DNA from 3 places in the Citrobacter sp. LJND-P06 genome. Region 2 is predicted to be linked to each of the others. Evidence: predicted binding sites of a transcription regulator. Region 2 holds the regulator's gene; each other region holds the start of a gene.
What was found. The regulator PurR, encoded in region 2, represses purine synthesis genes. The targets are predictions, from matches to a motif close to CANGCAAACGTTTGCNTG.
Positions count from the first base shown of each region.

Region 1 (10,999 bases), 1.3 Mb from region 2:
TGTTCTATCTGTTAGGCTATTTAATAGAAGTAAGCGCCGGGTTTTCGTTGACCCGGCTTCAGCGTTCAACTTTCCAGAGGTGCAGGGTTTGACCAGCCACGAGCGTCGTGTCGTATTTTTTGATTTGGATGGTACGTTGCACCAGCAGGATATGTTTGGCAGTTTCCTGCGTTATCTGTTGCGTCGCCAGCCGCTGAATGTGCTGCTCGTGCTGCCTTTACTCCCTGTCATTGCCATTGCGTTGATGATAAAAGGGCGCGCCGCTCGCTGGCCCGTGAGTCTCCTGTTGTGGGGATGTACGTTTGGTCACAGCGAAGCGCGTCTGAAAGCGCGTCAGGCTGACTTTGTGCGTTGGTTTCGGGATAACGTCACCGCGTTTCCGATTGTGCAGGAACGACTCACCACCTATTTGTTGAGTTCTGATGCCGATATCTGGCTGATCACCGGTTCGCCGCAGTTGCTGGTCGAGCAGGTCTATTTTGATACCCCGTGGCTACCTCGCGTTAACCTGATCGCCAGTCAGATCCAGCGAGGCTATGGTGGCTGGGTATTGACCCTGCGTTGCCTGGGACACGAAAAAGTCGCGCAACTTGAGCGGCAGATTGGCACGCCGCTGCGTCTGTACAGTGGATACAGCGACAGCAAGCAGGACAACCCATTACTCTACTTTTGCCAGCATCGCTGGCGCGTCACGCCACGCGGTGAGCTCCAGCAACTGGAATAGTGCAAAGCAGAGTGTCTGTGTATAATGCGCCCGCTTTTATTACTGGAGTCTCCCTTTGTCTGAAGTCGAATTTAGCCACGAATACTGGATGCGTCATGCGTTGACGCTGGCGAAGCGCGCCTGGGACGAACGTGAAGTGCCGGTGGGGGCTGTATTGGTGCACAACAATCGCATCATCGGTGAAGGGTGGAATCGGCCGATTGGTCATCACGATCCCACTGCGCATGCGGAAATTATGGCGTTGCGACAAGGGGGAATGGTGCTGCAAAACTACCGTTTGCTGGACGCCACGCTGTACGTCACGCTGGAACCGTGCGTCATGTGTGCGGGCGCGATGGTTCACAGTCGGATTGGTCGGGTTGTTTTTGGCGCGCGTGATGCAAAAACGGGCGCGGCAGGCTCGCTGATGGATGTCTTACATCACCCGGGTATGAATCATCGGGTGGAAATCACCGAGGGTATCTTGCGTGATGAATGCGCGACGCTGCTTAGCGATTTTTTCCGCATGCGTCGTCAGGAGATCAAAGCGCTGAAAAAATCATCGGCGACGCCTGAATAAACGTCGCGTTACTCTGCCTCTTTTTCCTTTGGCGGTAACAGTAATGTTGGCGAAGGCGTCAGGTAGGCCGAGGACGACTGAGACAAAAACGAGGAGAGGGAGAGCCTCTCTTTACCAAATTCCTCCGCAGACACCGCCGGGTAGTCCTGCGCCAGTTTCAGTGTTTCTGCGGCCTGTTTTTCCTTCTCCTGCAGATAACCGACCAGGCTTATCTGATACTTTCGAATGTTTTCCACGTAGGCGTAAGCTTCATGTCCGCGCGCATAACCGTAGGTCAACTTACTGTAATACGGTTTCTGGCTGAGCAGCGGTAAGCGCTGTTTTACATCGCTCCAACTGTCCGGATTTCCTTTGGTTTTTACCGTTAACGCCCGGGCGTCGAGCATGTGCGCATAGCCCATGTTGTAAGCAATGAGCGCAAACCAGATACGCTCTTCTTCGGGGACGGTATCAGGGACTTTGCTCATCATGTCCTGTAGATAACGCGCGCCGCCGCTGATGCTCTGTTCGGCGTCGGTTCTGTCAGTCAATCCCAGGCTCTGGGCGGTATTTCTGGTGAGCATCATCATGCCGCGGACGCCGGTTGGCGAAGTGGCTTGTGCATCCCAGTGCGATTCCTGATATGCGATAGCCGCCAGTAAACGCCAGTCAATTTCCTGCGCATACTTCTGAAACAGCGGTTTCAGCTCTGGCAGCACATTATCGACAGCGCGTAAGAAGGTGCGGGTGTCAACGTAATCAAAGTCGCCGCCGTGACCCAAATATTTCTCTTCCAGTCGCGCCAGAGAACCGTCTTCATTCATGGTGTTAAAAAAATCGAGCAGGGCTGCCGAGAGCGTGTTGTCATCATCCAGTTGGCTGAACCAGGTGACAGGCTGCTCATCGGTGACATCCAGTGCAACGGCCAGTTCAGGGTGTACGCGCTGGAACAAGCTGATCGCCACCGAGTCAGCGATGGTGTACTCCAGTTCGCCGCTGATCACCGCTTCCATCAGTTCCGTCGTGCCTTTTTTGTCATCGACTTTCCAACTGAGCTCGGGGAACTTTGTCTCTTTCAGGGTGCGTAGGTCATTCAAGACCACATGACCTGGCGCAATGGTGAGTTGGTTTTCATTCACGGCGGCAAGGGTTCGCGGGCGATATTGTCCGACCCGATAAACCACTTGCTGAGAAACAGAGTAGTACGTTGGGCCCGATTGGTAGTTTTTCACGCGTTCGCTGTTATAGACCAGACCCGCGGCCAGCAGGTCGGCTTTGCCATTGTCCAGATCGTCAAACAACTGGCTGATGTTCTGACGTACGGTGACCTTCAGCTTTACGCCTAAGTAGTTGGCGAACAGTTGCGCCAGCTCATAATCCAGACCGTACTTTTTTCCATTGAGGGTTGAGTAGGTTAGCGGTGAATCAATGGTACTGACGCGCAGCTCTCCCCGCGCCTGAATGGCGGCGATACGATTATCGGCTTTACCGAACCAGGGGATTGATGGCCAGAGGGCCGCTGCCAACAGCAGCGTCAGTATGCCGATGAACAGATAATTAATCTTTAATTTTTTCAATTAGTTAATTCTCTGGATCGTGCGGTTTCTCAGCCTGAAAATGCAGTGATTAAAGCCAGTGTGAGTCATTGATGTGCGGCATTTTGCGCAACAATACGCCAGTTGGCAACTAATTCGGAATCAGTGGCGCATCGGATGATAAGAAACGGCGGTGATTTTATTTCGACGCAAACGGTTTCGTCAGCGCGCCAGATTCTTTATAATGACGCCCGTTTCCCCACTTGGGCACACCGAAAGCTTAGAAGACGAGAGACTTATGATGGAAATTCTGCGTGGTTCGCCTGCACTGTCTGCATTCCGTATTAACAAACTGCTGGCGCGTTTTCAGGCTGCCAACCTCCAGGTCAACAATATTTACGCTGAGTATGTCCATTTTGCCTGCCTTAATGCACCGCTGAACGATGATGAGCATGCACAGCTTGCCCGTTTGCTGAAGTATGGCCCGAGCTTACGCAGCCATACCCCGGAGGGAAAACTGCTGTTAGTTACCCCTCGTCCTGGCACCATCTCTCCCTGGTCTTCCAAAGCAACGGATATTGCACACAACTGCGGCCTGCAACAGGTGAGCCGTCTGGAACGTGGCATTGCCTGGTACGTTGATGCTGAGCCTCTCACCGCTGAGCAGTGGCAAAGCGTTGCCGCTGAACTGCACGACCGCATGATGGAGACGATTTTCTCCTCGCTGAACGACGCAGAAAAACTGTTTGTTCACCACCAACCGGCACCGGTTGCCAGCGTTGATGTGCTGGGCGAAGGTCGTCAGGCATTGATTAACGCTAACCTGCGTCTGGGCCTGGCGCTGGCGGATGACGAAATTGATTATCTGCATACTGCCTTCAGTAACCTGGGCCGCAATCCGAACGATATCGAACTCTATATGTTCGCCCAGGCGAACTCCGAACACTGCCGCCACAAGATTTTCAACGCCGACTGGGTCATTGATGGCGAACAACAGCCGAAGTCGTTGTTCAAAATGATCAAGAACACCTTCGAGAAGACGCCGGAGCACGTACTTTCAGCCTATAAAGATAACGCGGCGGTCATGGAAGGTTCTGACGTGGGGCGTTACTTCGCCGACCATGAAACGGGTCGTTATGACTTCCATCAGGAGCCAACGCACATCCTGATGAAAGTCGAAACCCATAACCACCCGACCGCAATTTCGCCGTGGCCTGGCGCTGCGACCGGTTCCGGTGGCGAGATTCGTGACGAAGGCGCGACCGGGCGTGGCGCAAAGCCGAAAGCCGGCCTGGTCGGTTTCTCCGTTTCCAACCTGCGTATTCCGGGCTTTGAACAGCCGTGGGAAGAAGATTTCGGTAAGCCGGAGCGCATTGTTACCGCGCTGGACATCATGACCGAAGGCCCGCTGGGCGGCGCTGCGTTTAACAACGAATTTGGTCGTCCGGCGCTGAACGGTTACTTCCGTACGTATGAAGAGAAAGTGAACAGCCACAACGGCGAAGAGCTACGCGGCTATCACAAACCGATCATGCTGGCGGGCGGGATCGGCAACATCCGCGCCGATCACGTACAAAAAGGTGAGATAGTCGTTGGCGCGAAGCTGATTGTGCTCGGCGGCCCGGCGATGAACATCGGTCTTGGCGGCGGCGCGGCCTCTTCTATGGCATCCGGCCAGTCCGATGCCGATCTGGATTTCGCCTCCGTACAGCGCGACAACCCGGAAATGGAACGTCGCTGCCAGGAGGTTATCGACCGTTGCTGGCAGTTGGGCGACGCTAACCCGATCCTGTTTATCCACGACGTGGGTGCGGGTGGTCTCTCTAACGCGATGCCGGAACTGGTAAGCGACGGCGGGCGCGGCGGCAAATTTGAACTGCGTGACATCCTCAGCGACGAGCCGGGTATGAGCCCGCTGGAAATCTGGTGTAACGAATCGCAGGAACGTTATGTTCTGGCGGTTGCCGCCGACCAGTTGCCGCTGTTTGATGCGCTTTGCAAGCGCGAGCGCGCGCCGTACGCCGTGATCGGTGAAGCAACGGAAGAACAGCATCTTTCGATGAATGACCGCCATTTCGATAATCAGCCTATCGATCTGCCGCTGGATGTTCTGTTGGGCAAAACGCCGAAAATGACCCGCGATGTACAGCGCCTGCAAGCAAAAGGCGACGCGCTGGATCGTCGTGATATTACCGTTGCCGATGCGGTCAACCGCGTACTGCATTTACCTGCAGTGGCGGAAAAAACGTTCCTCGTCACCATCGGCGACCGCACCGTCACTGGCATGGTGGCGCGCGATCAGATGGTTGGCCCGTGGCAGGTTCCGGTGGCGAACTGTGCGGTGACCACCGCCAGTCTTGACAGCTACTACGGCGAAGCCATGTCGCTGGGCGAACGTGCGCCTGTCGCATTGCTGGATTTCTCCGCGTCTGCCCGTCTGGCGGTTGGAGAAGCGCTTACCAACATCGCGGCGACCCAGATTGGTGATATCAAACGTATCAAACTGTCTGCAAACTGGATGGCGGCAGCAGGCCACCCGGGCGAAGATGCCGGCTTGTATGAAGCCGTAAAAGCGGTGGGTGAAGAGCTCTGCCCGGCATTGGGTCTGACCATTCCGGTGGGCAAAGACTCGATGTCGATGAAAACCCGCTGGCAGGAAGGCAATGAACAGCGTGAAATGACCTCTCCATTATCGCTGGTGATCACCGCGTTTGCCCGCGTAGAAGACGTCCGCCACACCATCACGCCGCAGCTCTCCACGGAAGACAACGTGCTGCTGCTGATTGACCTTGGCAAGGGGCACAACGCGCTGGGGGCAACGGCGCTGGCGCAGGTTTACCGTCAGCTTGGCGACAAACCGGCAGACGTGCGTGACGTCGCGCAGCTGAAAGGCTTTTATGATGCAATGCAGGCGCTGGTGGCGCAGCGCAAACTGCTGGCGTATCACGACCGTTCTGATGGCGGTTTGTTGGTGACGCTGGCTGAGATGGCCTTTACCGGTCACTGCGGCATTCAGGCGGATATCGCGGCCCTGGGCGACGATCGTCTGGCAGCGCTGTTTAACGAAGAGCTGGGCGCTGTCATTCAGGTTCGTGCGGCGGATCGTCAGGCCGTCGAAACCGTGCTGGCGCAACATGGTCTTGGCGACTGCGTTCACGCGTTAGGCCAGGCCGTTTCCGGTGACCGTTTTGTTATCGAAGCGAAGGGGCAGGTTGTCTTCAGCGAAAGCCGTACCACCTTGCGTACCTGGTGGGCTGAAACCACATGGCAAATGCAGCGTCTGCGTGACAACCCTGAATGTGCCGATCAGGAACATCAGGCGAAAACCAACGATGCCGATCCAGGCCTTAATGTGAAGCTGTCGTTTGATATCAGCGAAGATATCGCTGCGCCATACATCGCGACCGGCGCGCGTCCAAAAGTCGCAGTACTGCGCGAGCAGGGCGTCAACTCGCATGTGGAAATGGCGGCGGCCTTCCACCGTGCGGGCTTTGATGCAATCGATGTACACATGAGTGACCTGTTGGCGGGGCGTACAGGCCTTGATGACTTCCAGGCGCTGGTGGCGTGTGGCGGCTTCTCTTACGGCGACGTACTGGGGGCCGGTGAAGGTTGGGCGAAATCGATCCTCTTTAACAACCGCGTGCGCGATGCGTTTGAAACCTTCTTCCACCGTCCGCAAACGCTGGCGCTGGGCGTGTGTAATGGCTGCCAGATGATGTCCAATCTGCGTGAGCTGATCCCGGGCAGCGATCTGTGGCCGCGCTTTGTGCGTAACCATTCCGACCGTTTTGAAGCGCGCTTTAGTCTGGTAGAAGTGACCCAAAGCCCCTCTCTGTTACTGCAGGGAATGGTGGGCTCACAGATGCCGATTGCCGTTTCTCATGGTGAAGGGCGTGTGGAAGTGCGTGACGATGCGCATCTGGCTCAGCTTGAGAGCAAAGGTCTGGTGGCACTGCGCTATGTCGATAACTTCGGTAAAGTAACAGAAACCTACCCGGCGAACCCGAACGGCTCGCCGAACGGGATCACGGCGGTGACTACTGAAAATGGTCGTGTAACCATCATGATGCCGCACCCGGAACGCGTTTTCCGCACCGTAAGCAACTCCTGGCACCCGGAAAACTGGGGCGAGGACAGCCCATGGATGCGTATCTTCCGTAACGCGCGTAAGCAGTTAGGTTAATGTCCCCACAATGATAAATGCCCGGTGAATTCTACCGGGCATTTTTGATGACGCTGACCCCTCCTGAACAGCGTTGACACGTTCCTGACGTAAAAACGAAGAACGTGATGATGACTGAGTTCAGTTAGTTTTTGACCTCTTCCACGCGCATTTCATTCATTTGTTGAGGATCGATGGTGTTGCCTTTTTTCAGGTAATCAATCACCGCATTGGATAGGTTGTATCCACCGCTCACCTTCTTATTTTTACCCTCGGTAAATGCCATGAAACCATCACCGCCTGGTGCGAGGAAGCTGTTGGTGGCTACACGATAGGTTTGCGTATCGACAATCGGTTTGCCGTTGAGCGTGAACGTTGTTACGCGCTGGCCGACGGGTTGGCGTTGGTCATAGCGCATTTCCGCCCCTTTCGACATCTGCAATACCCCATTACTCAGAGACGCCCCGTGTTCCATCAGGCTGCGCAAGGATTTGCCGGTTAAATCCATCACGGTCAGTTCATTTGGGAACGGGAATGTGCTGATGATATCGCCAAGCGTAATCGTGCCAGGATGGAGATCGGCGCGCAGTCCGCCAGAATTGGTTAACGCGATTTGTGCATCAGGAGCGGCGGCTAACATCGCGTCGGTAAACAGATTACCCAGCGGTGAGGATTCTCCATACGCCCGGGTCAGCGCGACAGGCGTTTCACCCATCTTTTGGCTCACGGTTTCAGCGAGCTTTTTATTCCAGCCGTCAATAACCTGCTGAGTGATGGCATCGGGTTTCCACTCGTCCGCATAAATCGTTTTCAGTTCAAAGCTTTTTACTGTGTGATGATGCGTTTTTGTATTCACATCCAGCACGAGTTTCCCGATATCAATGCCGCCGCTGTCCGTTGAAAGGATGAGCGTATTGCCCACTTTAATCGGTTCAGGGGTACCCACATGTGCATGGCCGGTAATGAGAAGGTCGAGACCTTTCACCTGTTTTGCCGTCTGAATATCTTTATCAAGAGCACGCCTCACATCCGTATTACCAATACTGGACTGGCGCGCCGGTGTGCCTTCGTGCATTAACGCGACGGTGATATCCACTTTGCCGCGAAGTTCATCCAGATAACGCTGCAAATATTTAATTTCGTCACGCGCTTCAATGCCCTGACGCATCGAGGCGGAAACGGTATCATCAAAGGCAAATACACCGTGTAAACCGATAACACCTATTTTAATTCCGTCTTTTTCCAGAATGGTATAAGGCTTACTCCAGAAAGGCAGGTTGCTGTTCTGGAAAAATACGTTGCCTAATAAAATAGGGAATTTTGCCTGGCTGAATTGTAATAGCGTATTATCCCAGCCATGATCAAATTCATGATTTCCGACGGACGCTGCATCTATCGACATGGTATTCATAATGTCTATGATCGCTTTTCCCTTTGTCAAACTACTGATCCAGGGGCCGGTAAAGTAATCCCCGGCGTCAAAATAGAATGTCGCTTTGTTCTTTTGCTTTTCTTGTTTTACCAGCGTGGCAATGTTTGCAAAACCACCCACAGCGCGTTTGCCGTCGGCAACGTACGGGAGTTTGTAAGGCTCAACGTGAGCATGAAGGTCATTGGTATAAATGACAGTGATATCTTGCGCGGCGCTATAGTTAACGTATCCCGCGATGAATAATGAGGTCAGCAATATCTTTTTCATTCTTTATCCTTAAGCCAATAATGAGAGTGCTATTTTTAGTTTCTGTTTACATGGATATTGTGAAGCGCCTCACGACAATGAACAGGAATGTTCGTCAATATCCTTCAACTGACAATATCTGTTGGTCGAGTGAAATGGAAAATACGCCTGAAATACGCCTCAATGTGTGTAAAAGTTGGTCATGTCCTAATCTTGGCGTTTCGGGTGCGACTGACTATTCGTATCCTGTTTATCGATTGGGCTATGCGGCACTTGAATGTAATAAGTGTGGCAGCCTCCCGCCTCTATTTAATGAGGGCGAATTTAATCATTGGTTTTCGCGGTTAATAAAAAATAAACCCGCGTCAGGCGGGCTGAAATGTCCGTGCTGTTGTTCGACAGCGGTAATTCGCTATGGCCGAACGAGTGCGGGAAATCCGCGATTCCAGTGCAGGGGCTGTCAAGGGGTATTTACGCCACGGAAAACAAAGGTCTGTGATGAACGCGCTATCGAGGAGTTTCTGTCACGACTTCATCAGGGCGACTATGTGGCGGAAACCTCGCAATATCGGCTCCTGGAAAAAGTGGCTCGCATGTGTGAGCAACGGTTGTATCACTCAGTCAGTGACGTTAAACACGTCGCGACGGCTTTTCTGGTATTGCCTTTCCAGGGGCAGACTGCAGAGCAACACCTGTATATCGTCATCAGTGCGGATGCCCGTTCTGGTCGAGTTCTCCAGATAACGACCAATTACAGTGACGAAGTGGTGGGGGACACATTGCGTTATAAAGATGCCGTTGCGCCAGCGTTGACGAGGTTTCCCGTTTGTAGTGAGGAACATATTCGCCGGCAGGAATTGCAGTTTATGCAACGAAGCCAGTTTGATGAGATTCATTACGGTCATGCGCAACTGAAGCGTAACGATCGCGGTTGTATCCTGCGCCCTGTGATGGCGATTCACGGTCATTTCCAGCGGTTGAAACAATACTATCCTGCCATTACCGAACACTATCTTGCACATGAGTGCGTGTTACGGGGGGCGGCGATTACCGCCTGGTCAGAAGAAGTGCGACGTGGCGTTACACATCTCTGGTTTGTGGTTGAAGACGGCAATCCCCAACTGGATACAGACTCTGAGTACAGACAATCAGGGACCTGGAATGTCGGGTGGTGGAAAAACGTCTGGCAGCGGTGGAGCGCAGCGAAGGGTGAAAAAGTGATTTGCTCGCTGACCGGGCAGCCGCAGGCCGGGAATATTGAGGCAGTGTCCCTTAGCGCTTGCGAAGAATTTATTCGCTGGCTACAGGCGCACCCGTGGTCGTCACGTCATTCAGGATGTGGCCCGAAGGTGATAAGTCGCCATTTAGTGTGTCTCGCGCATTTGTACAATGAACATCGGCGGTATTAGTCTGCCTGTCGGCAATTCACGACAAACAAGGGTTAGCGGTGTCTCCAAAAGGAGACGTTTAACTAATTGATTTTTATTGGGTGTTCTGAGTTTGATATTGGGCGTCTCTTTTTGACGACATAAAGGCGAATTTTCATGCACATTGGCTTTACTGCTTTTTTGTCGTAAAATTAAATAAAATCATGATGTTAAAATAATCATTTAACTATTGGCATGGTTTCTGCATAATACTAAGCAGTGGCTCATTCACCTTCTTATGTCAGCCCCTTCGGGACGTGCTACATAAACTTCGAATGACGCACAACAAGGTGCCTGCCGTCCAACATCTGATAATAGCGCTGCTTTATCAACCATCGGGCGAAACGTCGAGTTAGGCACCGCCTTATTCCATAACAGAGCCGGGTTAAGCCCGGCTTTGTTGTATCTGAGGTTTCCCTCAGTTAGCATCCTTCTATTCGTCTCCGATGAGAGTAACGCTTTGAAGCGCTGGTCTGTATTTCCCCGGTCATTACGCCAATTGGTTATGCTGGCATTCCTGCTGATCCTGCTTCCTTTATTGGTGCTGGCGTGGCAGGCATGGCAAAGTCTCAACGCCCTGAGTGCGCAGGCGGCGCTCACCAACCGCACAACCCTGATTGATGCTCGTCGTAGCGAGGCGATGACCAATGCGGCGCTCGGGATGGAACGCAGTTATCGTCAGTACTGTGTGCTGGACGATCCTACGCTGGCGAAGGTCTATCACGGCCAACGAAAGCGCTACAGTGAAATGCTGGACGCGCATGCCGGCGTATTGCCGGATGACAAACTTTATCAGGCATTGCGTCAGGATCTGAACGCGCTTACCCAACTACGCTGTACAAACAGCGGCCCGGATGCGGCGGCAGCGGCGAGCCTGGAAGCCTTTGCTCACGCCAACACCGAGATGGTGCAGGCAACGCGAACCGTTATTT
Region 1 is NZ_CP187317.1:1,159,857-1,170,855, forward strand. Features, by position in the region: partial or broken gene ACO7SM_RS05640 (PTS transporter subunit EIIC) at 1-82, shown strand, start outside; gene yfhb (phosphatidylglycerophosphatase C) at 89-724, shown strand; gene tadA (tRNA adenosine(34) deaminase TadA) at 780-1,283, shown strand; gene mltF (membrane-bound lytic murein transglycosylase MltF) at 1,292-2,839, opposite strand; gene purL (phosphoribosylformylglycinamidine synthase) at 3,096-6,983, shown strand; gene ACO7SM_RS05665 (bifunctional metallophosphatase/5'-nucleotidase) at 7,108-8,661, opposite strand; gene ACO7SM_RS05670 (hypothetical protein) at 9,225-10,049, shown strand; gene qseE (two component system sensor histidine kinase QseE/GlrK) at 10,528-10,999, shown strand, end outside.
Region 1: the regulator PurR is predicted to act here: its motif matches at 3,004-3,021, upstream of purL (phosphoribosylformylglycinamidine synthase).

Region 2 (10,999 bases):
CCGCCTGAAGGATGATATCTCTATGACAATTGAAGACGCTAACTGAAATTCTGGCAACTTCTGTTGCATTAGACCGACTGGTCTATTACACTCTTTTCCCATGAACAAACAGACTGAACATGACACACGCGAACATCTTCTGGCAACAGGCGAAAAGCTTTGCATGCAGAAAGGCTTCACCGGAATGGGGTTGAGCGAGCTGCTAAAAACCGCCGAAGTGCCGAAGGGTTCGTTTTATCACTATTTTCGCTCTAAAGAAGCGTTTGGCGTCGCGATGCTCGAACGTCACTATGCGGCGTACCATCTGCGTCTGGCAACGCTCCTAGAATCCGGCGCGGGTAATTATCGCGATCGGGTTCTGACGTACTATCAGGAAACCCTGAACCAGTTTTGCCAGCAAGGCAGTATTAGCGGTTGTTTAACCGTTAAACTTTCCGCTGAGGTGTGCGACCTTTCGGAAGATATGCGTACCGCGATGGACAAAGGCGCACGGCACATTACTGCGCTGCTGGCGCAGGCGCTGGAAAAAGGGCGTGAAAGTCACTGTTTGTCGTTTGCCGGGGAACCTCTGCAACAGGCGCAGGTGCTGTATGCCCTGTGGTTAGGGGCGAATCTGCAGGCCAAAATTTCTCGTAGTGCCACCCCGCTGGAAAGCGCGCTGGCACATGTAAAAACCATTGTTGCAACGCCTGCCGTTTAACAGGCGTTTTTATTTACTTCATCACTAGACGACCGGTCTATTCAGGAGTCATCCACCATGTCATCCGAAAAATTATTTACCCCACTGAAAGTCGGTGCCATTACCGCCGCAAACCGCGTATTTATGGCCCCTCTTACCCGTTTGCGCAGCATTGAGCCGGGTGATATTCCGACACCGTTAATGGCGGAGTATTATCGTCAACGCGCAAGTTCGGGGCTTATCATCTCCGAAGCGACCCAGATCTCTGCCCAGGCGAAGGGTTACGCTGGCGCACCAGGGCTGCACAGCCCGGAACAGATTGCCGCATGGAAAAAAATCACTGCCGGTGTTCACGCAGAACAGGGGCATATTGCCGTGCAACTTTGGCACACCGGGCGTATCTCTCACAACAGCCTGCAGCCAAATGGTCAGGCGCCTGTTTCCGCTTCCGCGATCATCGCGAATACCCGTACTTCTCTGCGCGATGAGAATGGTCATGCGACCCGCGTAGATACCTCTATGCCGCGCGCGCTGGAAACCGACGAAATTCCGGGCATCGTGAACGATTTCCGCCAGGCGATTGCGAACGCGCGTGAAGCCGGTTTCGATCTGGTTGAACTGCATTCAGCCCACGGTTATCTGTTGCATCAGTTCCTTTCCCCTTCCTCAAACCACCGTACCGATCAATACGGCGGCAGCGTTGAAAACCGTGCGCGTCTGGTTCTGGAAGTGGTGGATGCCGGTATTCAGGAATGGGGCGCAGACCGCATTGGTATTCGCGTGTCACCAATAGGTTCTTTCCAGAATGTGGATAACGGCCCGAACGAAGAAGCCGACGCGCTGTATCTGATTGAAGAACTGGGCAAACGCGGCATTGCGTATCTGCACATGTCCGAACCGGACTGGGCGGGCGGTCAACCTTATACCGAAGAATTCCGTCGTAAAGTACGTGAACGCTTCCATGGCCCAATTATCGGCGCTGGCGCATACACCCCGGAAAAAGCCGAGGATCTGATCGCCAAAGGGTTGATCGATGCGGTGGCATTTGGTCGTGCCTATATTGCCAACCCGGATCTGGTTGCGCGTCTGCAACGTAAAGCCGAACTCAACCCACAGCGCAGTGAGAGTTTTTATGGCGGTGGCGCGGAAGGCTATACCGACTACCCTACTCTCTGATCCCACCTTCTGTATTCCTTCATTGATAGCGGCGTAAAATCGCCGCTATACTAAAACAACATTTTGAATGTATTGACCATTTTAAAGGGGAACCACAATGCGTTTACTTCATACCATGTTGCGCGTCGGCGATCTGCAACGCTCCATTGATTTTTACACCAACGTGCTGGGCATGAAACTGCTGCGCACCAGCGAAAACACCGAATACAAATATTCTCTGGCATTCGTCGGTTACGGTGAAGAACGTGATGAAGCGGTGATTGAGCTGACCTATAACTGGGGCGTCGGCAAGTATGAGCTGGGTACCGCGTACGGTCATATCGCCCTGAGTGTGGATAACGCCGCCGAAGCCTGCGAGCGCATTCGCCAAAATGGCGGCAACGTCACCCGTGAAGCAGGCCCGGTCAAAGGCGGCAGCACGGTGATTGCGTTTGTTGAAGATCCGGACGGTTACAAAATCGAACTGATCGAAGAGAAAGACGCAGGTCGCGGTCTGGGCAACTGATTTCCTTCCGGGTGCAGACCCCTGCGCCCGTTGTTTTACTGCATCCCGGCACAAAATTTGGCATAATGCGCGCTGCAATTTTTCTGTATTAAGAGACCCTGATGTCCGATAACGCTCAACTTTCCGGTCTGTGTGACCGTTTTCGTGGTTTTTATCCTGTCGTAATAGATGTCGAAACGGCCGGGTTTAACGCCAAAACCGATGCGCTGCTTGAGATCGCCGCCATCACACTGAAAATGGATGAACAAGGCTGGTTGATGCCGGACACGACGCTGCATTTTCATGTCGAACCGTTTGAAGGGGCAAACTTACAGCCTGAGGCGCTGGCCTTTAACGGCATCGATCCGTCGAATCCACTGCGCGGCGCCGTCAGCGAGTACGACGCGTTGCACGCAATATTCAAAATGGTGCGCAAAGGCATTAAAGACAGCGGTTGCAACCGGGCCATCATGGTTGCCCACAATGCCACCTTCGACCACGGCTTTATGATGGCCGCAGCGGAACGCGCATCGTTGAAGCGTAATCCGTTCCATCCTTTCGTGACCTTCGATACCGCGGCACTCAGCGGTCTGGCGCTGGGGCAAACCGTATTGTCAAAAGCCTGTCTGGCGGCAGGTATGGAGTTTGATGGCGCCCAGGCGCACTCCGCGCTCTATGACACCGAACGCACTGCAATCCTGTTTTGCGAAATTGTGAACCGCTGGAAACGCCTTGGCGGGTGGCCGCTACCGCTACCGGAAGACGCGTAATCATTTTATTCAGGACGGGTAACGTGACTAGTCCTGATATAGGTTGACACTTTTCAGCCTTAAAACGCCTGATGAACTTCATCGGGCGTTTTGTATTTTAACGACAGATGGGGTCGCCGTGTGTTGTAAATCTCTACCGACTCCCTGACCATCTTTCTCGCCTGCTCAATATCTTCTGGCCTGACGAGAAGATATTCCATTTTTAATATCCCGTTTACCCGTTCCGCCAGCGCATTCTGATAGCAGTCATATCCATCCGTCATCGAGCAGATGACGCCGTAACGTTCATGCAGCGCCTGATATTCTGTTGAACAGTACTGGATACCCCGGTCTGAGTGATGTATCAGTGGGGCTGTTGTACGCCTGCTCACCAGTGCCATTTTGAGTGCGGTGGCCACATGCCGGGTATGCAGACTTTCATGTACATGATATCCCACTATTTTTCGCGACCAGACATCGGTTACCAGACTGACATACGCCGTTCCCTGACGCAGTGGAAGATACGTGATATCCGCGACCCATATCTGTTCCGGATGGCTGGCAACAACCTGATGTTCACCTGACTTCAATAAGTTAGGGTGACAATAAAAGCGATGATGGCTGTTCGTCGTTTTATGATAGGCCCGCTTCGGCATCACCAGTAAATGCGAGCAACGCAGTATCCGGAACAGACGGTCACGGCCAACATACAGCGCCGGGTCTGCTTGTTGTCGCAGCAGATAATGCAATTTACGCGTGCCCAGCCGGGGCTGTTGCAACCGGATGGTCGTCACCTGTTCAATGATGTTCCTGGCCTGAATTTCCCGGCCACGCTCACGCTGCAAAGACTGATACCATGCCTGCCGGCTAATCCCCAGGAACCGGCAGGCACGTGTTACTGTGAGTCCCGGCGTTTGTGTTTGCGTGATAAGACGTCCAACTGCTTTTTTGTCAGAGTCGCTCCGAACTCCGTATTCATAACTTTCACAACCGCTTCAAAAAACTGTGCTTTGATTTCTGATTCAGCGAGTTGCTGCTCGAGTTCTTTAATTCGCTGTTCGGGGGTGAGAGGCATTTTAGGCATGTTAACTCCGCATGCTCTGACAGGAGAGGAGGAACGCCAGTCGAGTTGACCATATTTGCGCAGCCATGCCATGACTGTGTAGCTACCCTGAATACCGTAGCGATCTTGCGCCTGGCGGTAAGTCATTTCACCTTTTTCGACCTGTTCAACAACGGCCAGTTTAAAGGATAGTGGGTAATCGCGTTGTGTGCGTTTAATGTATTGGTTCATCACATTCTCCTCAGTGTGCGAGTTAAATGTGTCAACGCTATTTAGGACGGGTCAACGCCCATAAAAAAGCGACCAATGAATGGTCGCTTTTTTTATTTCTGCTGATTACTCAGCATCAGGTTCTTCGGTTTTGTATTTCGCCGCAGTTTCTTTAATCAGTTGCTGCAACTCACCGCGCTGATACATTTCGATCAAAATATCACAGCCGCCAACCAGTTCACCATCAACCCACAGTTGCGGGAAGGTTGGCCAGTTTGCATATTTCGGTAATTCCGCGCGAATATCCGGGTTCTGCAGGATATCAACATAGGCAAAACGCTCGCCACAGGCAGACAACGCCTGGACAGCCTGTGCGGAGAAACCACAGCTAGGCAGTTTTGGAGAACCTTTCATGTACAGGAGAATCGGGTTTTCAGCGATCTGGCGCTGGATTTTTTCGATAGTGGTGCTCATTGTCTTGCTTCCTTTAACTTCTTTTACGGCAGTAGTCTGACATTGTAGCGGGTCAGACTGGCAACGGAAAATAACATTTTCATTACGCTTTATTATTTTATCCCCTGGTGCGATAAGTTGCATTCTCTATATTCCTTATCCTGTGAAACAACACACCCAGGACTCTCCGCTGACCATTTTTAGTCCGCGCTGTCGATTTTTTTTGCAGTCGCTTACGAAACGAGGTTTTAAATGATAAAAGCGATTAACTTTCTGTGCTTTTATAGATTAGAATCGACAGGTTTTGTAAATCACACGCAGGCATGATAGCCGCCTGCATTAACCAGAGGACTGCTCAGTGGCGCGAATAAACCGGATTTCGATCACGCTCTGTGCTTTGCTTTTTTCGACACTCTCTTTCACATCCCCGGCTAATGCTTCCCGGCAAACCAGGGAGACGCCTGCGGTTTCTCATGTAACGAAAACGGCAGATAAACATAAGAACGCGACGGCCAGTAAAAAAACAACCAAAACCAGTCAGAAAACCGTCAAAAAAACCGTTAACAAAACCAGCGTAAAAACGGTCTCTTCGGCCAAAAAACGCACCACCACGCCCGCAAAAACCACCAAAACCGCACATCGCCGCGTCTCCTCCACAACAGCAAAAACAGCCGCCGTCACCTGGAGCGAAAAGTGCACGCCACGCAAAGGCCGCAAGCCCCATTGCGTGAAGGTGAAAGAAACCGCGCCAGTTTCGCTTGCTGATGCACATAAGGTCAGAGTACAGAAAGCGACCAAAACGGCGATGTCCACATTGATGAATCAGATTGGCAAACCGTATCACTGGGGCGGCACGTCGCCACGCACCGGTTTTGATTGCAGCGGTCTGGTCTATTACGCCTATAAAGATCTGGTGAAGTTCCGTATTCCGCGTACAGCCAATGAAATGTACCACCTTCGCGATGCCTCACCGATTGAGCGTGATGAACTGATGAATGGCGATCTGGTCTTCTTCCGAACCCAGGGGCGCGGTACCGCGGATCACGTCGGCGTGTATGTCGGCAATGGTAAATTTATCCAGTCCCCCCGTTCAGGGCAGGAAATTCAGATAACCTCATTGAGCGAAGATTACTGGCAACGCCACTATGTCGGCGCCCGCCGCGTCATGACGCCAAAAACCATTCGTTAATTTCTTACCCTGTTTGTTACGCAACAGGGTAAGTTCTTCTTTTGCATCACCTTTCAATTTGCTACCCTATCCTTACGTACTTTATGGCTATTGTACGTACCCATATTAATAATAAGGAGAGAAGCAATGTCGTTCGAATTACCTGCATTACCGTATGCCAAAGACGCCCTGGCACCTCACATTTCCGCTGAGACGCTGGAATATCACTACGGCAAACATCACCAAACCTATGTAACGAATCTTAATAACCTGATCAAAGGTACCGCCTTTGAAGGTAAATCGCTGGAAGAGATCGTCCGTAGTTCAGAAGGTGGCGTATTCAATAACGCAGCCCAGGTCTGGAACCACACGTTCTACTGGAACTGCCTGGCCCCGAACGCGGGCGGTGAACCAACCGGTAAACTGGCTGACGCTATCGCTGCGTCCTTCGGTAGCTTTGCTGAGTTCAAAGCACAGTTCACCGATGCTGCAATTAAAAACTTCGGTTCCGGCTGGACCTGGCTGGTAAAAGGGACTGATGGCAAACTGGCTATCGTTTCTACGTCCAACGCGGGTACTCCGCTGACCACGGATGCCACCCCGCTGATGACCGTTGACGTGTGGGAACATGCTTACTACATCGACTACCGTAATGCCCGTCCTGGCTACCTGGAGCATTTCTGGGCGCTGGTAAACTGGGAATTCGTTGCGAAGAACTTCGCGGCGTAAATACGACAACGCAGAAGGGAAACCTTCTGCGTTTTTATTTTCAACTCAGTCGTTTAGTTGGCGACATATGCCGTTTCAGGTTGCCTTCTCGCTGAAACAAAGACCAGCAATAACGCCAGCCCTGCCACAATGGCGCCCATCACCGGAACAAAGCTATATCCCAGACCGCCGGAAATCACCGCGCCACCTGCCGCCGCGCCTAACGCATTCCCAAGATTAAATGCCCCAATATTCACCGATGAAGACAACCCCGGCGCCTCACTGGCAACACGCATCACGCGCATCTGCAAAGGCGGTACGACGGCAAATGTTGCCGCGCCCCACACGACCATACTGAACGCAGCGCCCAGGTCATTGCGCGCCAGGAAAGGAATCGCCAGCATGATAACCATCAGCAGCAGTAAGAAACCTTTCAGCGTACCGTTGACGGAACGATCGGCCAGTTTGCCGCCTAAATAGTTGCCGATCGAAAATCCGACGCCGATCAGAACTAACATGGCGGTGACAAATGCCGGCGTAGCATGGGCGATGTTTTGCAGAACGGGGGAAATATAGGTGTAGAGGGTAAACATTGCCCCCGCCCCCAGCACAGTGGTGAGCAGCGCAGAAAGCACCTGCGGACGTAATAAGACCGCCAGTTCTTTACGCACATCGGGGCGTTCCCCTGCTCCCCCTTTCGGCAGAGAGAAGAATAAACTGAGCATCGCAATCACCCCCAGCCCGGCCGTTGCTAAAAAGGACATCCGCCAGCCAATGGTTTCCCCAAGCCATGTAGCGGCAGGTACGCCGCCGATGTTTGCAATGGTCAGCCCCATAAACATCGTCGCCACGGCGCTGGCCTGTTTATGTTTCGGCACCACGCTGGCCGCCACGACCGAACCCAATCCGAAAAACGCGCCATGATTTAGGCTGGTCAAAATGCGCGATAGCATCAAGGTGGTGTAATCCGGCGCAATGGCCGACAGGACGTTGCCCAGCGTAAAAATGGCCATCAGAAAAATCAACGCATTACGACGAGCCCGGTGTGAAAGCAGCAGGGTCATCAACGGCGCGCCCACCATCACGCCCACCGCATAAGCGCTAATGAGCATCCCGGCGGCGGGAATAGAGACATTCACGCCATGCGCAATGACGGGCAACAGCCCCATTGGAGAGAATTCCGTGGTTCCAATACCAAATGCGCCAATCGCAAGCGCCAGTAAGGGGTAATTGATTTTCATACGTCGACTCCGCTGACCGTGCCGCGAAGCGACACCCGATAAGAGCCAAAAGCATGACATCAATCACAAAAATAATAAAGTTAACAGAATGGCAAAAGACTTTTGCTGATTGAGTAACAATGAAGGGGTAACGAAATGAGGGAGAGCACGCTCCCTCACGGTAAATCAGTGCAGTGCGGCGGTCAGACCACCCGCGACGATCAAGCCCAGAACAATAATAGTGGTTACTAATGAAAACTTCAGATCGGTGCTCATCAAATTTGCTCCTTTTTATTCCCACACAAAAAGTGATATTGCGCATTTTTACACACTTGGATGTAAAAATCTCCCAGGATTTATATTGATAACCACTTTTAACTCTTCCCCTTTTCGTCAAGATCAGACAAAATTCCACGCTTACTTGATTAGTGTACCGGCCATTGACCCCCTCCTGACGTTTCGTGTCGTTTTCCCGGCGTGCCGCAACCCTGATGTTGCGATAAGGGTGTGTAGAGGCAAACGTTTACCTACAGTATTTTCAGGAGTTTGGATATGGTCTGGAGTGAAATGTAATGGCAACAATTAAAGATGTAGCGAAGCGAGCAAACGTTTCCACTACAACCGTATCACATGTAATTAACAAGACGCGTTTTGTCGCAGAAGAGACGCGCAATGCTGTCTGGGCTGCTATCAAAGAATTGCACTACTCCCCGAGTGCCGTCGCCCGCAGCCTGAAGGTGAATCACACCAAATCTATCGGCCTGCTGGCAACTAGCAGTGAAGCCGCTTATTTCGCTGAGATTATTGAAGCCGTTGAGAAAAACTGCTTCCAGAAAGGCTACACCCTGATTCTTGGCAATGCCTGGAATAATCTCGAAAAACAACGGGCCTACCTTTCCATGATGGCGCAAAAGCGTGTGGATGGTCTGCTGGTCATGTGTTCGGAATACCCGGAGTCCCTGCTCTCCATGCTTGAAGAGTATCGCCATATTCCTATGGTGGTTATGGATTGGGGCGAAGCGAAAGCTGACTTTACCGATACGGTCATTGATAACGCGTTCGAAGGCGGTTATATGGCCGGTCGTTATCTGGTCGAGCGCGGTCATCGTGAGATTGGCGTCATTCCTGGCCCAATGGAACGTAACACGGGTGCTGGCCGCCTGGCGGGCTTTATGAAGGCGATGGACGAAGCGCTGATAAAAGTGCCGGAAAACTGGATAGTTCAGGGCGATTTTGAACCCGAGTCTGGTTATCGTGCAATGCAGCAGATCCTCTCTCAGACCCATCGCCCCACAGCGGTATTCTGCGGTGGTGACATCATGGCAATGGGGGCGCTGTGCGCTGCCGACGAAATGGGTTTGCGCGTACCGCAAGATATTTCGGTGATCGGTTATGACAATGTGCGCAACGCGCGCTATTTCACCCCCGCACTGACCACGATTCACCAGCCGAAAGACTCACTGGGCGAAACGGCCTTTAATATGTTGTTAGACCGAATCGTCAACAAGCGTGAAGAGTCGCAGTCTATTGAAGTCCACCCGCGACTGATCGAACGTCGTTCGGTTGCTGATGGTCCGTTCCGCGACTATCGTCGTTAAGCCTCCCCTGCGGGAACCTCTTCAGGTTCTCGCAGCCACTCTTTATTCAGCGTTTCACTGTCACCTAAATACTCCAGCAGCCAGGCTAATGCGGGCGAGGTGTCATTTTGCTGCCAGGTCAGGCAACATGCCGCATCCGGGAATGGATTCTCCAGGGTTAATGCGACCCATTTGCCGCTGTCGATCCACGGTTTTGCAAAATGCGTAGGCACCATACCGACACATAACCCGGCGGAAAGGCAGGTCGCTGACGACTCCCAATCCGGTACGATCACCCGTTTTTGGTTATCCAGCAGCCAGGTAATACGTTTAGGCAGTGTCCGTGAGGTGTCTTCACGAACCAGCGACGGCCAGTTGCGCAACGTATCATCACTCAAAGGGCCGGGCATCGTCGCCAGAGGATGATGACGTGCCACCACACAGCTCCAGCTCAACATTCCCATATCGCGAAAGGTATAGCGCCCACCGACGGGGATAGCCTGCGTCGCCCCAATCGCCAGTTCCACGCGTCCGTCGGACAGCGCATCCCAGACGCCGTTGAACACTTCCTGAGAAACAATCAGCTCAACATCATCAAAATGACGGTAGAAATCGACAATCATCTGCCGGGTGCGATCTGCCCGCACAATATTGTCCACCGCGATGGAGAGCTGTCCTCGCCAGCCGTTAGCAATTTGTTGGCACTGCTGGCGGGTGATCTGCATTTTTTTGATAACAGAGCGACCTTCTTTTAAAAACCAGGCACCCGCGGGCGTCAATTCCACATCCCGATGGCGTCGTTCAAACAAGGGCACCGCCAGCCACTCTTCCAGTTGACGTACGGTGTAGCTGACTGCAGAAGGCACGCGATGCAGCTCCTGGGCGGCGGAACTGAAGCTGCCATTGCGCGCGACAGCATCAACAACTTCAAGGGAATATTCTGACCACATATTCTGCCTACAAAAATTTTGAACTCAGTAGACAAATATTAGCGTTTCACAACAGGAATTTCACTCCCTACACTCTGCGGCCATGTCTTACTGATAAAAAAAGAGAATGTATTATGCAACCGGGAAAAGGGTTTTTAGTCTGGCTGGCGGGTCTCAGCGTACTGGGTTTTCTGGCAACAGACATGTACTTACCTGCTTTTGCTGCCATTCAGGCCGATCTGCAAACACCGGCCTCTGCCGTCAGCGCCAGTCTGAGCCTGTTCTTAGCCGGGTTCGCCATCGCCCAGCTTGCCTGGGGGCCGCTGTCCGATCGTTATGGCCGTAAGCCTATATTATTGCTCGGTTTGTCCATCTTCGCCTTCGGAAGTCTGGGTATGCTGTGGGTAGAAAGTGCAACAGGCTTACTGGTGCTGCGCTTTATTCAGGCTATTGGCGTGTGTGCTGCCACCGTTGTCTGGCAGGCGCTGGTAACCGATTACTATCCTTCGCAAAAAGTTAACCGTATTTTTGCCACCATCATGCCCCTGGTCGGGTTGTCGCCTGCACTTGCGCCGTTGTTAGG
Region 2 is NZ_CP187317.1:2,487,082-2,498,080, forward strand. Features, by position in the region: gene ACO7SM_RS11900 (TetR/AcrR family transcriptional regulator) at 101-700, shown strand; gene ACO7SM_RS11905 (alkene reductase) at 758-1,855, shown strand; gene gloA (lactoylglutathione lyase) at 1,953-2,360, shown strand; gene rnt (ribonuclease T) at 2,462-3,109, shown strand; one part of gene ACO7SM_RS11920 (IS3 family transposase) at 3,169-4,040, opposite strand; one part of gene ACO7SM_RS11920 (IS3 family transposase) at 4,040-4,382, opposite strand; gene grxD (monothiol glutaredoxin 4) at 4,488-4,835, opposite strand; gene ACO7SM_RS11930 (C40 family peptidase) at 5,173-6,003, shown strand; gene sodB (superoxide dismutase [Fe]) at 6,130-6,711, shown strand; gene ACO7SM_RS11940 (MFS transporter) at 6,765-7,931, opposite strand; gene cydH (cytochrome bd-I accessory subunit CydH) at 8,097-8,186, opposite strand; gene purR (HTH-type transcriptional repressor PurR) at 8,483-9,508, shown strand; gene punR (DNA-binding transcriptional activator PunR) at 9,505-10,437, opposite strand; gene punC (purine nucleoside transporter PunC) at 10,551-10,999, shown strand, end outside.

Region 3 (10,999 bases), 400 kb from region 2:
TGTTGTCCAGCGTGGTTTGCAGGTGCTTCATCGTACGCTGGCTTTCAGTAAGCGTATTGGTCGCCTGCTCAATCATCGGATTCAATGGCAGATTGTTGATTTTATCCAGCGCTTCCATCAGACGTTGTTGGATCTGCGCCAGACCGCCACTCACGGTTGGAATGATCTGATAGCCGCTAAACTCACGGATGCCCTTAATAGGCGGTTCCTTCGGATAGAAATCGAGGTCGACATACAGCGCGCCGGTCACCAGATTCCCCGTTTTTAACGATGCGCGTAAGCCACGGTTCAGCAATTCCTGCAGATGTGCGCCCACATCCGTATTTTCGCCTAACTGCGCTTTCAGACGCTCAGGTTCGATACGGATCAGCACCGGAATGCGGAAGTCGTTGTTAAATACCTGACGCATATTTGGCACAAAGAACGGCACTTTGCTGACGGTACCCAGACGAATGCCACGGAATTCCAGCGGCGCGCCAGGTTGTAATCCACGAACCGAATCTTTAAAGAACACCAGATAGTCGATATGGTCGGTAAACAACGAGTCCTGAATGCTTTTCTGATCGTCATAGAGAACGAACGCTGATTTTTCCGCGACGGGTTGCCCTTGCTCAAGTCCATCCGGGACGTCGAAGCTGACTCCGCCGCCAAACAAGGTGGTCAACGAACCCATCTCTACGCGCATTCCCGCAGAGGTGAGATCGACCGCAATGCCGCTGTCTTTCCAGAAACGCACATTATTGGTGACCAGGCGATCGTTCGGCGCATTGATAAAGAGCTGATAGCTAATGCTGCGCTTTTGCGGATCAAACGTACTGGTTTCAACCGAACCGACACGATAGCCGCGGAACAGCACCGGATCGCCCGGACTTAACTGCCCGGCCTTTTTACTGTCCAGAATCACGCGGATCCCTTTCGCATCCGGCGGCGCCAGCGGCGGCGAATCCAGCAAATCATATTTATTGAGCTGGCTTCCTTTATTACCCGGTTGCAATTCAATATAGGCGCCAGACAGCAGCGTCCCTAAACCGCTGATCCCCTCACGCCCTACCTGCGGCTTAACCACCCAGAAGACAGAATCTTTATGCAGCAACTTTTCCATACCGGAATTGAGGCGTGCTTTGATTTCTACATGGGTTAAGTCATCGGTTAGCGTCGCGCTTTCGACCACGCCAACATCGACGCTACGGCTTTTTATGGTGGTTTTACCGCCCTCAATGCCTTCGGCATTGGTGGTAATCAGGGTAACTTCTGGTCCCTGATGACTGTAGTGGTAAAACAGAACCCATGCCCCGATAAGCGCAGTGACGATGGGGAATATCCACACGGGAGACCAGTTCTTTACCTTCTGCACTTTGGCTTCCCCACTTTTAGATTCCATGCTGTCAGGACTCCTCATGGTCTGGTTCTGGTTTACGGTCCCACGACAGACGAGGATCAAATGTCATCGCAGAAAACATTGTCATAATGACGACTAAAGCAAACATCAATGCACCCATTGCAGGATAAATGTTCATCAACCCTCCCATGCGCACCAGCGCAGAGAGTACGGCAATAACAAAAACATCGATCATTGACCAACGACCGACAAATTCCACGACTTCGTAAATCAAATGCATTCTTTCGCTGTCACGCCTTCCAAACCCTTTTGCGTCCCAGCACAGCCATGCAATCGCAATCATTTTTAACGTCGGCACCATAATACTGGCGATAAATATCACCGCCGCAACCGGATAAGATCCCTCACTCCACAGTAAAACCACCCCAGCAATAATGGTGGATGGTAATTTTGAACCCAGCAAATCAGTAATCATAATCGGCATGATATTGGCTGGAAGGTAAAGCATGATCGACGTGAATAACAATGCCATCGTCCATTGCAGACTGTTTTTACGTCGCACATGCCCTTTAGTATTACAACGTGGACACACCAGCTCATCGGCAGGCAGTACCGCCGTACAGCAGGAACAGGAACGTAAACCTTGTTGAATCCCCGGCGTTCCCACTTTTAACGGCTGCGCAATTTTAGGCGCAGGGGCAATGTCATCCCACAGCCAGCGACGATCCACACACTGAAACGTACGAAGCTGCAAAATACAAAACAGACACCACGGGATAAAACTGCTGCCTACGCCAATATCGCCGTATGCCATCAGTTTGACAAAACTCACCAATATCCCGGCGAGGAATATTTCAGCCATGCCCCAGGATTTTAACTGGAACAAAACGCGCGCCAGCCTGGCCTGTAATTTTTCCGGCATGGCAACACGATTAACGAGCAGTAATATCGTTATCAGGCAAAAAGCGGGCACCACCTGAACGAATAATAAAAAGAAGGTACCGAGACTGGCGTAATCTTCAGAAAATAAAACGCCCGGAATTTCCAGAAACGAAACTTCACTGCTCACCCCCGCCACATTCATACTCACGAAAGGGAATAGGTTAGAGAGTAGCAGCATGAATAAAGCCACAATTGCATACGCGGTGGGACGCTGCCTTGGCGCGTCCCACTCGGTTGTTAATGTTGTGCCACATCGTGGGCATGCCGCTTTTTGACCATGCTCTAACGGGGGTAATGCCACCAGCATGTCACATTGCGAGCATAATATATGCCTCGCAGCATGGTGATGTTCGCACATATGTGCTCCTTTAATTATGCGCCATTCTTCAAGGCTTCAAGATACTCCCAGCGCTCAAAGGCTTGCTCAAGCTCTTGTTCCGCTTCACTCAGGTTAGCCAGAACCTTTTGTGTATGCTCATGCGGCTGGCTAAAAAAGCTGGCGTCAGCAACTTGGGCCTGCAGCGTTTCCAGTTTAGCTTCCAGTTCTTCAAGCTGCTGGGGTAGCTGTTCCAGTTCGCGCTGTAGTTTATAGCTTAGTTTGCCACTCGCTCGTTTTACAATTTCTGCTTTAAGTGCAGCAGGTTCCTCATTTTTTTTCACAACTGGCTGTTTAAACGCCAGATGCTGTACCTGTTGTCCACGCGCATCGTGATAGCCGCCGACATAGCGACCAATTTTGCCGTCACCTTCGAAGATCCAGCATTCGGTCACGGTGTTGTCCACAAACTGGCGATCGTGGCTCACCAGCAGGACTGTCCCCTGATAACCGTCAATCATTTCTTCCAGCAACTCGAGGGTTTCGACGTCGAGATCGTTGGTTGGTTCATCGAGAATTAAAAGATTGCTGGGTTTAAGAAATAAACGCGCCAGCAGCAGACGGTTGCGCTCGCCACCCGACAATGCGCGAACCGGCGTCATGGCACGTTTAGGGTGAAACAAAAAGTCTTGCAGGTAGCCCAGCACATGGCGGGATTTACCGTTAACCATCACCTCTTGTTTGCCTTCCGCGAGGTTGTCCATCACGGTTTTATCGGGATCCAGTTCGGCACGGTGCTGATCAAAGTAAGCTACTTCGAGTTTTGTACCAACATGAATACGGCCGCCGTCAGCCTGAAGCTGGCCCAGCATCAGTTTCAGCAACGTCGTTTTACCGCAGCCATTTGGCCCAATCAGCGCAATTTTGTCGCTGCGTTGTACCTGCGCGGAGAAATCTTTCACCAGTTGTTTGCCATCAACCTGGTAATCCACGTTCTCCATTTCGAAGACGATCTTGCCCGAGCGTGTCGCTTCTTCGACCTGCATCTTCGCGGTGCCCATCACTTCGCGGCGTTCGCCACGTTCGCGACGCATGGCTTTCAATGCGCGCACGCGGCCTTCGTTACGCGTACGGCGCGCCTTAATCCCCTGACGGATCCACACCTCTTCCTGAGCCAGTTTGCGATCAAACTCCGCATTCTGTAGATCTTCGACCCGCAGCGCCTCTTCTTTTTCCAGCAGATACTGATCGTAATCGCCAGGATAAGAAACCAGCTTCCCGCGATCAAGATCGACAATACGGGTCGCCATGTTACGAATGAACGAACGGTCGTGAGAGATAAAAATGATCGTGCCATTGAAGGATTTCAGGAATCCTTCCAGCCAGTCGATAGCTTCAATGTCCAGGTGGTTAGTCGGTTCGTCCAGCAGCAATACGCGCGGGTTGCTCACCAACGCCCTGCCCAGCGCCGCTTTGCGCAGCCATCCGCCCGAAAGAGAAGAGAGCGCGGCGTTAGGATCAAGCCCCAACTGCTCCAACACTTCATTAATACGGCTTTCGAGCTGCCACAGGTTATGGTGGTCGAGTTGTTCCTGTACCCGCGCCATTTCATTGAGGTTCTTATCGCTGGGGTCAGTCATCACGATGCGAGAAATATCGTGATACCGCTTCAGGTATTCCGCCTGTTCCTCGATGCCCTCGGCGACAAAATCATACACGCTGCCCGCAACGTTTCGCGGGGGATCCTGTTGCAAACGCGCAACCACCAGATCCTGCTCATAAATAATGCGCCCGTCATCCAGACCTTGTTCACGGTTGAGGATCTTCATCAGGGTCGACTTTCCGGCGCCGTTACGGCCCACCAGACAGACGCGTTCGTTATCTTCGATATGCAATTCTGCATTATCAAGAAGCGGCGCATCGCTAAACGACAGCCATGCACCATGCATACTGATTAATGACATTTACTTTTCCTTTCAGGCTGAGGTAATCAGCCAGCAGTTGTGGATCTGGCGGTTACGGGCAAAGTCCTGGGATTGCGTTTTCTGCGTAATTTCTTGTGCTTTCAGTCCCAGTGCCGCCAGTCCGTCGAGATCCATACGGAATCCACGTTTGTTGTTGGAGAACATGATGGTGCCGCCCTTACGCAGCAGACGTTTCAGATCCTTCATCAGCGCCAGATGATCGCGCTGCACATCAAACGAATCTTCCATACGTTTTGAGTTAGAAAACGTCGGTGGATCGATAAAAATAAGATCGAATTGCTCATTCGCCTCACGCAGCCACCCCAGACAATCCGCCTGGATTAAACGGTGCGCGCGACCACTCAGGCCATTCAGACGCAAGTTGCGCTCCGCCCACTCCAGATAGGTGCGCGACATATCCACCGTCGTGGTGCTGCGAGCGCCACCCAAACCAGCATGTACGCTGGCGCTGCCGGTGTAGGAGAAGAGGTTAAGGAAATCTTTCCCCTGGCTCATTTGCCCCAGCATACGACGCGCAATACGGTGATCAAGGAACAGGCCCGTATCCAGATAGTCGGTCAGGTTGACCCACAGACGCGCGTTGTACTCGCTCACTTCGATGAACTCGCCCTTCTCGTTCATCTTCTGGTACTGGTTTTTCCCTTTCTGACGCTCACGCGTTTTCAGCACCAGCTTGTTCGGGGCCATCTCCAGCACGGAGAGGGTCGCCGCGATGATATCAAACAGACGCTGGCGCGCTTTCTGCGCATCGACCGTTTTCGGCGGCGCATATTCCTGAATCACCACCCAGTCACCGTAGCGGTCAACCGCCACGTTGTATTCCGGGAGGTCAGCATCATAAAGGCGATAGCATTCAATCCCTTCCTGACGCGCCCACTTCTCCAGCTTCTTAACATTTTTACGCAGTCGGTTGGCGTAATCTTCCGCTACCGTGGCAGGCTTGCTTTCAGAAGTGGTTTCTGCAACGTGATAGTTTTTCTGCACGCAATCCAGCGGGCCATTTTTCGCCTTGAATTGTTTATCGGCGCGCAATTGCAGACTGCTGAGCAAATCCGGGGACGCGCTGAACAACGACAAATTCCAGCCGCCGAACTGGTTTTTCATGTTACGACCGAGCAGGCTATGCAACGCGATAAGCGCCGGTTCGCTCTCCAGACGTTCGCCGTACGGCGGGTTACTGATAACCGTCCCGTGCGGTCCTTCGGGCAGCGGATTGCTCAGTTGTGCCACGTCTTTGACTTCAAAGGTGATGAGATCGCCGATACCTGCGCGGCGGGCGTTACTGCGCGCACGTTCAATCACGCGAGCATCGCTGTCTGAACCGTAAAAGCGCGAGCTGTAGTCGGCCAGGCCTTTGCGGGCACGAACCTGCGCTTCGGCTTTCACTTCCTGCCAGACTGCCTCATCATGCTGCGCCCAACCGCTGAAGCCCCAGTATCCACGGTGTAATCCAGGCGCACGATCGGTCGCCCACATTGCCGCTTCAATTAATAGCGTACCCGAACCGCACATCGGGTCGAGCAGTGGCGTGCCCGGCTGCCAGCCAGAACGCATCACAATCGCCGCGGCCAGCGTTTCCTTAATTGGCGCCTGACCAGTGCGATCGCGATAGCCACGCTGATGCAGACCGTCGCCGCTCAGATCAAGAGCGATACTGGCGGTGTCTTTGTTCAGCCAGACATTAATGCGTAAATCCGGGGATTCACGATCCACATTCGGGCGCGGCAGACTCTTGCGGGTAAAGGCGTCCACAATGGCGTCCTTCACTTTCATTGCGCCGTACTGGCTGTTACGAATGGTGTCATTCAGGCCGCTGAAGTGCACAGCAAACGTGGCGCCAGGATTAAAAATCTCTGTCCAGTCGATTGCCTGAACGCCGAGATACAAGTCCAGATCGCTATAGACCTTGCATTCCCCCATCGGCAATATGATGCGAGAGGCCAGACGGCTCCACATCAGGCTCTGGTAAACAAGCCGTGTGTCGCCCTTAAAATGGACACCACCCTGAACGACCTGGCACTCATCGGCGCCCAGGTTTTCCAGTTCAGTTTTTAACAGCTCTTCCAGCCCACGGGCCGTACTGGCAAACAGAGAATTCATATCGTCACTTTTACTCGGGGAAAATTGCTGCGCATTATAGCTAATATGGGCTGTATGTCATAAAGTTGAGGGCTTATTTTCATTTGAGGGCTGTACAGTGGTGACGTTAACCAGACTTTTTGTTCATCCGGTTAAATCAATGCGCGGCATTGGCCTGACACATGCACTGGCTGACGCCAGCGGTCTGGCGTTTGATCGTATTTTTATGGTCACCGAACCCGATGGCACTTTCATCACTGCCCGCCAGTTTCCGCAAATGGTTCGCTTTACCCCTTCCCTGTTGCACGACGGGCTGCATCTTACAGCCCCGGACGGCAGCAGCGCGCTGGTGCGATTTGCTGATTTTGCCGAACAGGATGCTCCAACCGAAGTCTGGGGAAACCATTTTACCGCCCGCATCGCACCCGATGCTGTCAATCGGTGGCTGAGCGGTTTCTTTTCCCGCGAAGTGCAATTACGTTGGGTCGGGCCAAACCTGACGCGACGCGTTAAACAACACAGCGGCGTACCGCTCTCCTTCGCGGATGGCTTCCCCTACCTGTTGACCAGTGAAGCCTCTCTGCGTGATTTACAACAGCGCTGCCCGGCCAGCGTGAAAATGGAACAGTTTCGCCCTAACCTGGTGGTGAGCGGTGCCGCCGCCTGGGAAGAGGACACCTGGAAAGTGATCCGCATCGGCGACGTTATTTTTGATGTCGCAAAGCCGTGCAGCCGCTGTATTTTCACCACCGTCAGTCCGGAAAAAGGTCAAAAACATCCGTCTGGCGAACCGCTCGCCACACTACAGCGTTTTCGCACGGCGCTGGATAATGGCGATGTTGATTTCGGTCAGAACCTGATTGCCCGCAACAGCGGCGTGATCCGCACAGGCGATGAGGTCGAAATACTGGCGACGGGGCCCGCAAAAGCCTACGGCGCAGCAGCACCTGACGATACCGTCACCGCAGAACAACACCCGGATGCGACGGTGAATATCGACTGGCATGGACAGACTTTTCGTGGCAATAACCAACAGGTGTTGTTAGAACAACTGGAAAACCAGGGGATTCGGGTTCCCTATTCGTGTCGGGCAGGTATTTGCGGTTGCTGTCGGGTACGGTTGCTGGAAGGCGAAGTCAGCGCGCTGAAAAAATCAGCGATAGGCGAGGATGGCACAATTCTTTGCTGTAGCTGTGTACCGAAAACGGCGCTCAGACTGGAAAGTTAAACGGCTTGCTCAAGGCTGAAACTGTCAATCATGGCTTGCGGTTTCAGTCTGTCATTCATTATCTTTATCGCATCTCCCAGTTGCATCGTGCGTCCCGCGACCACCACGCCAGGCTGAGCTAGCAGACAAAGTGCCGCATTTTCACCCGGTTCCACCACCAGTAAATTGACCTGCTCTTCGGTGTCGCTTAAGTAGACGCAGGCCGCATCGCCACAGACAGGCGACCAGTCTTCTGCATGCGCAACAAAGTGCCAGCTTTTTGGCATCTGGGGTTTGAGATAGCGAATAGCCACCAGCGCATTAAGCACCAGTTCCGCTTTTTGTTCTTTCGATAATTCGAGGTCGCGGCATTTTTCTTCAAAGGAAAAATAAAGCGCGGCATCTTCTACGCAAAAACCGGCGGGTGAAAAAGCATCAGGAGTGAGCATTTTGCGAGCAAAACGCGAGCGAAATAACATGCCATTGGCCAGATCGAGCATCATTCGATCATGCTCTTCATCATAATACCAGCGCCAGTTATCGTCAGGTTTAATTCGCATTCGTTTATCTCCTGGGCTTAACATCCTGTTGCAACATTGTCCTGATTGCCGCTTCGTTTATTGCCTTAATAAGAAAAGACCAAAATGTTTAAATAAGCAACAGTGAAGGAATATAAAACAACCAGGGCTGGAAATAAAGCCCTGGTTGTCCGATTAAGGGAAAAGGTTAGAGATGGGTAACGATTTCTTTAATCAGCGGCGGGCCTTTAAAAATAAAGCCGGAATAAATTTGCACCAGTGAAGCACCAGCCGCCATTTTTTCACGCGCCGCGATCACCGAGTCAATACCACCGACACCAATAATCGGTAACTGCCCGTTTAATTCCTGCGACAGACGTCGAATAATTTCTGTACTTTTTAATTGCAGCGGTCGTCCACTCAAACCACCCATTTGATCACAGTTTTTCATTCCCTGAACCAGAGAACGATCCAACGTTGTATTGGTAGCAATAACACCATCAATATTATGACGGACTAAACTGTCGGCGACCTGGATCAGTTCTTCTTCAGAAAGATCCGGCGCGATCTTTACGGCCACCGGCACATATTTTTGATGGATCGCCTGCAGATCGTTTTGTTTATTTTTAATTGCCGTCAATAAATCGTCCAGCGCATCGCCGTATTGCAGCGTGCGTAATCCCGGCGTATTTGGTGACGAGATATTGACTGCGATATAACCGGCATAAGCATAGACTTTTTCCATACAAATCAGATAGTCATCTTTGCCTTGTTCTACCGGCGTATCTTTATTTTTACCGATATTAATCCCCAGGATGCCGTCAAAATGCGATTTCTTGACGTTCTCCACCAGGTTATCAACACCGTGGTTATTGAAGCCCATTCGGTTGATCAACCCTTCCGCGTCGACCAGGCGGAAAAGGCGGGGTTTATCGTTGCCAGGCTGAGGGCGTGGCGTCACGGTGCCTACCTCTATCGAGCCAAACCCCATTGCGCCCAGCGCATCAATGCACTCCCCATCTTTATCCAGACCTGCTGCCAGACCAAGCGGGTTCTTAAAAGTCAGCCCCATACAGGTAACAGGCTTTGCTGGCACTTTCTGGCGCACAAGCGCTTCCAGCGGTGTCCCTGTGATACGGCGTAATTGTTGAAATGTTAATTCATGAGCGCGCTCTGGATCGAGCTGAAAAAGGGCTTTACGAACGAAGGGGTAGTACATGAACTCTCCTGGATTCCCGGTGTGCAAACCGGGGGCGTATTATGTGCGATGTTGAACCAAAAGGGAATTGACCTGCGGCAATAAATGACGATGTCCACGCAATCGTTTTCATCCTCCCCTGCGCAATTATGCGTTTTTCAGATTTTCTCTGCCGGATAAATCATTTCGATTCACAAAATCTCTCTGTCAGACTGCACAAATTGTTATCAATGTTAGTAAAAAGCAAATAATTGGTTATAAGGAGAGATTGAGAATATGCGCATTATCACTCTGGCGGGAAGTCCGCGTTTTCCCTCTCGTTCCAGTGCGTTACTGGAATATGCCCGTGAAAAACTCAGTGCTCTGGATGTCGAGGTCTGCCACTGGAATCTCCACAACTTTGCGCCTGAGGATCTTTTATATGCGCGATTCGACAGCCCCGCGCTGAAAACCCTGGTCGCCCAGTTAAAAGAGGCCGATGGACTGATTGTCGCCACCCCCGTTTATAAAGCGGCCTATTCCGGGGCGTTAAAAACGTTGCTTGACCTGCTGCCTGAGCGGGCGCTCGAAGGGAAAGTGGTGTTGCCGCTCGCCACCGGCGGCACCGTCGCGCATTTACTGGCCGTTGACTATGCACTTAAGCCCGTATTAAGCGCGCTTAAAGCGCAGGAAATTCTGCATGGCGTGTTTGCTGATGACTCTCAGGTTATTGATTATCAGCATAAACCGCACTTCACCCCGAATCTACAACTGCGCCTGGACAACGCTCTCGAGACGTTCTGGCACGCGCTGCATCGTCGGGATGTACAGGTTCCCACCTTTCACTCAACGCAGGGGATCGCCCATGCTTAATCTCTTCAAACGTCATTCCCCCTGGCTGGCGCTGACCGGTTTACTGTCACTTTCAGCCCTGTCTCACGCAGCGACCTCCGCGCCAGAGACGCTGCGTATCGGTTATCAGAAAGGCAGCATCAGTATGGTGCTGGCAAAAAGCCACCAGCTTCTGGAAACACGCTATCCGCAAACGAAAATTTCCTGGATAGAATTCCCGGCGGGGCCGCAGATGCTTGAAGCGCTGAATGTCGGCAGTATCGACCTGGGCAGCACTGGCGATATTCCACCGATCTTCGCGCAGGCCGCTGGGGCCGATCTGGTGTATGTCGGCGTCGAACCGCCTAAACCGAAAGCGGAAGTGATTCTGGTGCCTGAAAACAGCCCCATTAAAAGCGTGGCGGATCTAAAAGGGCGCAAGGTCGCTTTCCAGAAAGGCTCCAGTTCACACAACCTGTTGCTCCGGGCTTTGCAGCAGGCCGGGTTAAAATTTACCGATATTCAACCGACCTTTCTGACCCCGGCGGACGCCCGCGCGGCCTTCCAGCAGGGGAACGTCGATGCCTGGGCTATCTGGGATCCCT
Region 3 is NZ_CP187317.1:2,887,142-2,898,140, forward strand. Features, by position in the region: gene pqiB (intermembrane transport protein PqiB) at 1-1,381, opposite strand, end outside; gene pqiA (membrane integrity-associated transporter subunit PqiA) at 1,386-2,639, opposite strand; gene ACO7SM_RS13905 (ABC transporter ATP-binding protein) at 2,654-4,561, opposite strand; gene rlmKL (bifunctional 23S rRNA (guanine(2069)-N(7))-methyltransferase RlmK/23S rRNA (guanine(2445)-N(2))-methyltransferase RlmL) at 4,574-6,682, opposite strand; gene ACO7SM_RS13915 (YcbX family protein) at 6,780-7,889, shown strand; gene zapC (cell division protein ZapC) at 7,886-8,428, opposite strand; gene pyrD (quinone-dependent dihydroorotate dehydrogenase) at 8,595-9,605, opposite strand; gene ssuE (NADPH-dependent FMN reductase) at 9,861-10,436, shown strand; gene ACO7SM_RS13935 (sulfonate ABC transporter substrate-binding protein) at 10,429-10,999, shown strand, end outside.
Region 3: the regulator PurR is predicted to act here: its motif matches at 9,701-9,718, upstream of pyrD (quinone-dependent dihydroorotate dehydrogenase).